Regions from separate parts of the Streptomyces sp. NPDC059909 genome, predicted to be linked through region 1. Evidence: riboswitches for the same ligand, from Rfam matches in the RefSeq annotation. Region 1 holds a riboswitch; each other region holds the start of a gene.
The links. Region 1 has a riboswitch for cyclic di-AMP ahead of ACFV9O_RS27170 (peptidoglycan DD-metalloendopeptidase family protein). Riboswitches for the same ligand answer to the same signal wherever they lie in the genome.
Positions count from the first base shown of each region.

Region 2: linked by a shared signal. The riboswitch ahead of ACFV9O_RS24370 (M23 family metallopeptidase) and the one ahead of ACFV9O_RS27170 (peptidoglycan DD-metalloendopeptidase family protein) in region 1 are both predicted to bind cyclic di-AMP.
Region 3: linked by a shared signal. The riboswitch ahead of ACFV9O_RS13750 (transglycosylase family protein) and the one ahead of ACFV9O_RS27170 (peptidoglycan DD-metalloendopeptidase family protein) in region 1 are both predicted to bind cyclic di-AMP.

Region 1 is NZ_JBHWKX010000047.1:1,449-3,705, forward strand. It holds gene ACFV9O_RS27170 (peptidoglycan DD-metalloendopeptidase family protein) at 1-858, opposite strand, end outside; cyclic di-AMP (ydaO/yuaA leader) riboswitch at 863-1,017, opposite strand; partial or broken gene ACFV9O_RS27175 (alpha-galactosidase) at 1,356-2,257, opposite strand, start outside.
Region 2 is NZ_JBHWKX010000037.1:52,371-54,627, reverse strand. It holds gene ACFV9O_RS24370 (M23 family metallopeptidase) at 1-988, opposite strand, end outside; cyclic di-AMP (ydaO/yuaA leader) riboswitch at 1,000-1,135, opposite strand; gene ACFV9O_RS24365 (PP2C family protein-serine/threonine phosphatase) at 1,350-2,257, opposite strand, start outside.
Region 3 is NZ_JBHWKX010000016.1:15,996-18,252, reverse strand. It holds gene ACFV9O_RS13750 (transglycosylase family protein) at 253-924, opposite strand; cyclic di-AMP (ydaO/yuaA leader) riboswitch at 928-1,128, opposite strand; gene ACFV9O_RS13745 (transglycosylase family protein) at 1,410-2,257, opposite strand, start outside.

The DNA.
Region 1 (2,257 bases):
GGAGAGGTGGGCGTACTGCGAGTACGTGCCATCGTTGTGCCGGATGACGACCTGGTTGCCGTACGCGCCGGCCCAGCCGGCCGAGACGACGGTGCCGGCGCCGACGGCCTTGACGGAGGTGCCGGTGGCAGCGGCGAAGTCGACACCGGTGTGGTAGCCGCTGGACCACATGGCCCCGGCGGTGCGGTAGGCGGTGGTGATGCTCGCGTCGACGGGGGCCGCGAAGTAGTCGGAGAGGCTGCGCTGCGGGGCGGCGGCCGGGGCAGCGGCGGGCGCTTTGGCGGCTGCGGAGCCGGACTCGGCGCGGGCCTGCGTGCGCTCGGCCTTCGCGGGAGCCTCGGCCTTGGCCGGAACCTCGGCCCGCACCTTCGTCTTCGCCTCCGCGGGAGCCTCGGCCTTGGCCGGAACCTCGGCCCGCACCTTCGTCTTCGCCTCCGCGGGAGCCTCGACCTTGGCCGGAGCCTCGGCCGGGGCCTTCGCCTGGGCCTTGGCGCCGATGGTGAGCTTGAGGCCCGGGTGGATCAGCGACGGGTTCTCGCCGACGGCCGCGCGGTTGTCCGCGTACAGCTTCTTCCAGCCGCCGTCGATGTCCTGCTCCACGGCGATCTTGGACAGGTAGTCGCCCACCACGACCGTGTAGGTCTTGGCGGCCTTCCCCGCCTTCGGCGTCTGCGGGGCGGCCTTCTGGGCGACGGTGGCGACATGCTCGCGGGTCACGGTGGGCGCGGACGCCTCCGCGGCGTGTGCACCTGCGGCGCCGATGAGCGGGACTGCGATGGCGGCGCCACCCGTGCCCGCGGCGACGAATCCGCGCGTGATCGGGTTGGTCCTCGGACGGCGATGCTTGCCCTTGGGCATGGCGAATTCCTCTCCGGCGCCTACGAGGTGAGCTGTCGGGTTCGGGCTGGAGATGCCCGGTCGCGCTTGCACGCGACTTGACCCCTAGCCGTCCGGAACTCCGGACCGGCGAACTACCTGGGTCCCCCGCTCCTGCCACGCGTGGGGTGGGTGCGTATTCCGGTCGGCGGCAGGATTAGGCGGTCCGACCGGATTGCGGCGACCGTAAGCGAGCAAATCGGCGGGTACAAGCCTCCCCATTGACCCGACATTCACCCAGTCCCTGGCAAGAGGGACTTCCCGGTCACCCTCCGTCGATCGGGGATCCCTGATTTCCTTACCCGCAAGGGGAATTGATGACGGGACACGGCAACAGACCGTCACGAATATGATCCCGCTCACGCAACGACGCCCATCTCCCTGGCAATCGGGGCGTGTTCTGCTAAAGCATTTGAATTCGGACAGAAGCCCCATTAAAGGCATATGACGAGCCAGGTCCGACTTAGCAAACGGAAGGGTCAGATCCGGCCGATCCGACGCCTCAGCCGCAGCACGACCGCATCGAGATCACCGCGCAGCCCCGTGTCCATTCCGTGATGCAGCAGCACCGCACCCCGGTACGCCGTCTCCGTGTCCAGGCACTCGTACGCCGCCGCCGGATCGAGCCCCCGCAGCCTGATCGCGGGCGGCCGCTCTCCGTAGTGCTGAGCCTGCAGCCACGCCAGGACGACGATCTCGTCGCCGCGTATGTACTGCACGGCGCTCAGCCCGCCCTCCGGCGGCCGCAGCCGGTGGAGCGCGCCGTGCTGCACGACCGGCCTGATCTTCTTGTAGAGAGCCACCCAGCCGCGGGCCTCGGTCAGCTCGTCCTCGCTCCATCGCGTGAGGTCGCCCCCGACGCCCAGCACCCCGGCCATCGCGCTGACGAAACGGAACCGCAGGGAGCTGTTGAGCTGCACATTAGGGCTGTCCGTCACCCAGGCCGCCAAGGTGGGCGCGGTAAAGATCACTGTCGGCGTTGACCATCTCCGGCTCGACCCAGATCCCGAACCGCATGCCCAGCGCGTGCACTTCCTCGGCGAGCGGCTTCAGCCCCTGCGGGAAGCGGTCCGGGTTCGGCGTCCAGTCGCCGAGCCCCGCCCGGTCGCTGGTGCGCTTCCCGAACCAGGCGTCGTCCACCACGAAGAGCTCGACCCCGATCCCGGCGGCCCGGCGCGCCAGGGCCCGCTGCTGCTCCTCCGAGATGTCGAAGCCGGTGGCCTCCCAGGAGTTGTAGAGGACCGGCCGGGAGGCCCGCGCGTCCGGAATCACATGCGCCAGCTGCCAGGCGTGCCAGGCGCGGCTGGCACCGCCGAAGCCCTTGTCGGTCCACAGCCCGGCGAAGACGGGTGAGGTGTATGTCTCACCGGGCGCGAGGAGC
Region 2 (2,257 bases), on a different contig from region 1:
CCAGGTGCAGGTGCGGGCCGGTGACATTGCCGGTCGCGCCGACGCGGCCGATCGTCTCGCCCGTCGTGACGGTCTGCCCCACGCCGACGGTCATCGACGACAGGTGGCAGTACCAGATCTCGGTGCCGTCCTCGAGCTCCAGGACGATGCGGTAGCCGTACGACCCGGACCAGCCCGCCGACTTGACGGTGCCTCCGTGCACGGCCTTCGCCGGCGTGCCCGTGGGCGCCGCGAAGTCCAGACCGGTGTGGTAGCCGGAGGACCACATCGAGCCGGCCTGGCCGAAGGTCGACGTGATCGTGTACGAGGACGTCGGCAGTGCGTAGCTCGCGGCGAGCTTGGCGAGCCGCTCGGCCTCCGCCTTGCGCGCCGCCTCCTCCTCGGCCAGCCGCTTCGCCTCCGCGGCCTCGGCCTCGGCCGCGGTCTGCTGGGCCTTCGCCTCCGCCGCAGCCTTCTCGGCGGCCGCCTTCTCCGCGGCCGCCTTCGCCTCGGCGTCGGCCTCGGCCTGCTGCTGCTCGGCCTGCTGGAGGATGCGGGCGCGCAGTGCCTCGCCCGCGCCGGTGGCGCTCTCCTCGCCGCCCTTGGCGGACGCCGTGTCGGCGACGGAGAGGGCGGTGAGCGGCGCCTCGTTCCCGTTGCCGTCCTGCTCGTCGGACTCCCCGGAGATCAGGGAGCCCACGCCCGGCAGCGACTTGGCGTCCGGAAGGTTGTCCGTGATGGTGTCGGGAAGGGATATGGAGACCGCGGGCTTGTCCTGCGCGGTGGCCATGCCGCCCGCGCCGACCGCGGCGATGACGCCGACACCGAGGACGGTGGAGCTCCTGGCGAGACCGTTGCGCTGCTTGACAACGCGGTGCCTGCCACGGACCGGCCGGACGGACTCCTCGGTCGGGTTCCACTCCTCCGTCCCGGCGGCGGGGCCCCACTCTGCGGTGGGAACCCACTCGGTGGTGGGCGGCTCTTGGAGGGCAGGCTCGTTGGACGCCACGGAGGCGTGCTCCTTTCCTTCCTTCTCGCCTACCGGGTTAGCTGACGGGTTCGGAGCAGGAAGGTCTCCTACGAGCACCAGGAAGTGCCCGATTCACCCCAATTGGTGGTTCCCCGGTTCCCTTGCGGGATTCGGCGCATGCGCACGGTGCCGTCTCTTGCGACGGCTGGGACGACCGCGCTGCGTTATCGAACGTTAATAGACACCAGGGCCCTATTCCAAGCCGTTCCCACTGATCATTAACGACATTGGCCTGGACTTACCGGCCACAAGAGGGGAGAAACGGGCGAGTTGACCCCACCTCACCCGACCCACACTTTCTGACGGCGCATCAAATGTTATGCGGAGGGCTCTCTTTCGATTACGTTCCGTCGCGATGGGGGACCACCGGCATCGTCCGGCGCCGTTTCGGCCGCCGCTCCTCCGGCCGGCTGACCGCCAGCAGCGCCATGTCGTCCGTCGATGCGCCGCCCGTGTGCCGCAGTACGTCGGCGACGACCGCATCCAGCAGTTCCTCTGGGCCGGGGAAGATCCGGCCGCCCAGCCGTTCGCGCGGATCGTAGAAGACGCCGTGCGCGTCGCGCGCCTCGGACAGCCCGTCCGTGTAGAGCAGCAGCGTGGCCCCCGCCGGGAACGCCGCCTCGTCCACCCGGTCGGGCCAGGTGCCGAGACCGCCCATGCCGAGCGGCAGCGCGGGCACGCTCGGCTCCAGCACGACCAGCATTCCGTCCGTGTGGAGGACGAGCGGCGGCGGATGGCCCCGGTTGACCACCCGCACGTGTCCGTCGCCCCGTGGGATCTCGGCGAGCACGGCGGTGGTGAATCCCTCGAACACATCGAGCCCCGAGCGCCTCGTGCCCTCCCGCCCCAGCGCCCGCTCCAGTCGTTGCGCGACCCCCTCCAGCAAGGGCTCCTGCTCGGCCGCCTCGCGGAACGCCCCGAGCACGATGGCCACCGTCTCCACCGCGTTCAGCCCCTTCCCCCGTACGTCCCCGACCACCAGCCGCACCCCGTAGGGAGTGTCCTGCACGGCGTACAGGTCCCCGCCGATGAACGCGTCCGCCTGCGCCGCCTCGTACCGCGCGGCGATCTGCAGCCCGCCGATCCGCTCGGCGGGCGAGGGCAGCACGGCCCGCTGGGCGGCCTCCGCGACGACGCGTGCGGACGCGAGGCGCGCGCTGCCGCGGCGCACGACCCGGTTGATGAACAGGGCCAGCCCGGCGACGGTGACCACGGTCAGCAGCTCGGTGATGGACGGGATCTCGGTGA
Region 3 (2,257 bases), on a different contig from region 1:
ATCCGGCCCAGGGGCATCGGTCGGCCGGTGCCCGCCCCGTGGGACGAAAAAGGGCACGAAGCAGACAGAAACCCCGGCCCGGCGCGTACGGGGGAAGGCGCGCCGGACCGGGGGGCTCGGGGGACGGGGGTGCGTGCGTCCGGTGGTCCGCCGGGTCCACCGGGTCACGGGAGCCCGTGGGGAGCGACTACGGGAGTCCTGGGGGCCGGGTCGGGGAGCCCCGGTCCCGGGACCGTTCCCGGAGTCGGGCCGTCAGCTCAGGTGGAGCTTCTGGCCGGGGTGGATGACGTCCGCGTCGTCGATGACGTCCTTGTTCAGGTCGAACAGCTTCTTCCAGCCGCCCTTGACCTTCTCGGCCTCGGCGATCTTGCCGAGGGTGTCACCGGCCTTGACCGTGTACTCGCCGTCGCCCTTCTTGACCGGGGCGGCCGGGCGCGCGGAGCGGGTGGTCGGGGCCTCGGCACGCTTCGGCGCCGGGGCGGGGGTCTCGGCCTTGGGGGCGGCGGGCTTCGGGGCGGCCTCGGCGGCGCCACCGGTGTACGCGGCATTGGACAGGCCCACGCCGCAGTGCGGCCACGCGCCCTTGCCCTGGCCGGCCAGGACCTTCTCGGCGATCGTGATCTGCTGGGCCTTCGTGGCCCGGTCGGCGGTGGCGGCATACGCCGTGCCGCCGTACGCGGCCCAGGTGGAGGCCGAGAACTGCAGGCCGCCGTAGAAGCCGTTGCCCGTGTTGATGGACCAGTTGCCGCCGGACTCGCACTGGGCGACCGTGTCCCACTCGGAGGCGGTGGCGGCGGACGCCGTGCCGGCGACCACGAGCGGCGCGGCTATCGCGGCACCAGCGACACCGGCGAGCGTGACGATACGGGCGGACCGCTGGAGAACGGTCGGGCGACGGTGCTTGACCTTGCCGGAGTGCAGCATGGAGATTCCCCTCACCGACGCCTGCGAGGTGAGCTGTCGGGTTCGGGCCGATGGGGTGTCCCCGGTTCCGCCAGGAACCAGAGGACGAGTTGCCCGGCCGCGCGATCCTGCGCGCGGCTTCACCCCAAGCCGTGACCGTCCCTCATCGGGCGGACGCGGCACTTACCTTGGGTCCCCCGCTCCTGCCTACGGCGCTTGACGCGTCGACTGTTCCCTTCGACCGACGGCAGGATTCGGCGTGACGGTCGAGGGGGCCCGCGGTGGCGAGCGGTTCAGACCGTAAACGCACTTCTCCCCGATGTTCAAAGACGAACATCGGGGAGAAATCGCCCGTAACCACCTCGGACAGATGTCCGTTTTCGCAGGTGAGAGGCGGGATGACCGGACTTGACAGGCGCAACACGCCAGTTGACCGGAAGAGACCCATGTCTCACTTGCGCGGAAGGGGACATAAGTGCTCGAAATACAGCTGGCGCCAGCCCGGACTACTTCTCCAACTTCCCCTTCTCCAGGCCCAGATCGAGGCTCTGGCCAGGAAGGATGAGGTCGGGGTCGGAGCCGACGGTCTCCTGGTTCGCCTCGTACAGCGCGGGCCAGCCGCCGGGCAGCTCGTTCGCATCCGCTATCGCCCACAGGTTGTCGCCGGGGCGGACGGTGTACTCATCTGCCGCCGTGGCGCCGCCTCGTGCCGATGCGTCATCTCGTGAGGCATGACGACCAGAATCACGGTCATTGCCCGAATTGCCCGCCTCTTCCTCATTGGTGGCGGGGGTGCCGCGGTGCTTCCCGGAGCCGCCTTCGGCGTCGGCACCGGTGCCGCTGGTCACATCCTGGGTGGGGGCGGTCGACTCGGGAGTGGCGGACGGCTCGCCCGCGCCCTGCCCGGACCCCTTCGACTGCCCGGGCGCGGGCGAGGCCGAAGGAGACGTCACGGCGTCGGCCCCGTCGCCGAACGACGGCGGATCCACCTCGTCGTCCTGCGAGCCGGCCGTGTCGCTCTTGGCGGTGCCGGGCGTCACGCCCGGGTCGACCTTGGCCTTGGACCCACCGGTCGCGAGGCCGGTGATCACGGCGCAGCTCGGCCACGCCGTCGGACCCTGCGCGGCGAGGACCTTCTCGGCGACCGCGATCTGCTGCGAGCGGCTGGCGAGGTCGGCGCGCGGCGCGTACGCCGTACCGCCGAACTCCTCCCAGGCGTCCTGGGAGAGCTGCAGTCCGCCGTAGTAGCCGTTGCCGAGGTCGGCACTCCACATGCCGCCGCTCTCGCAGTCGGCGACGCGGTCCCAGGTGGCGGCGTCCGCGGCGGAAGCGGAACCCGCGCCGAGCAGCGGGA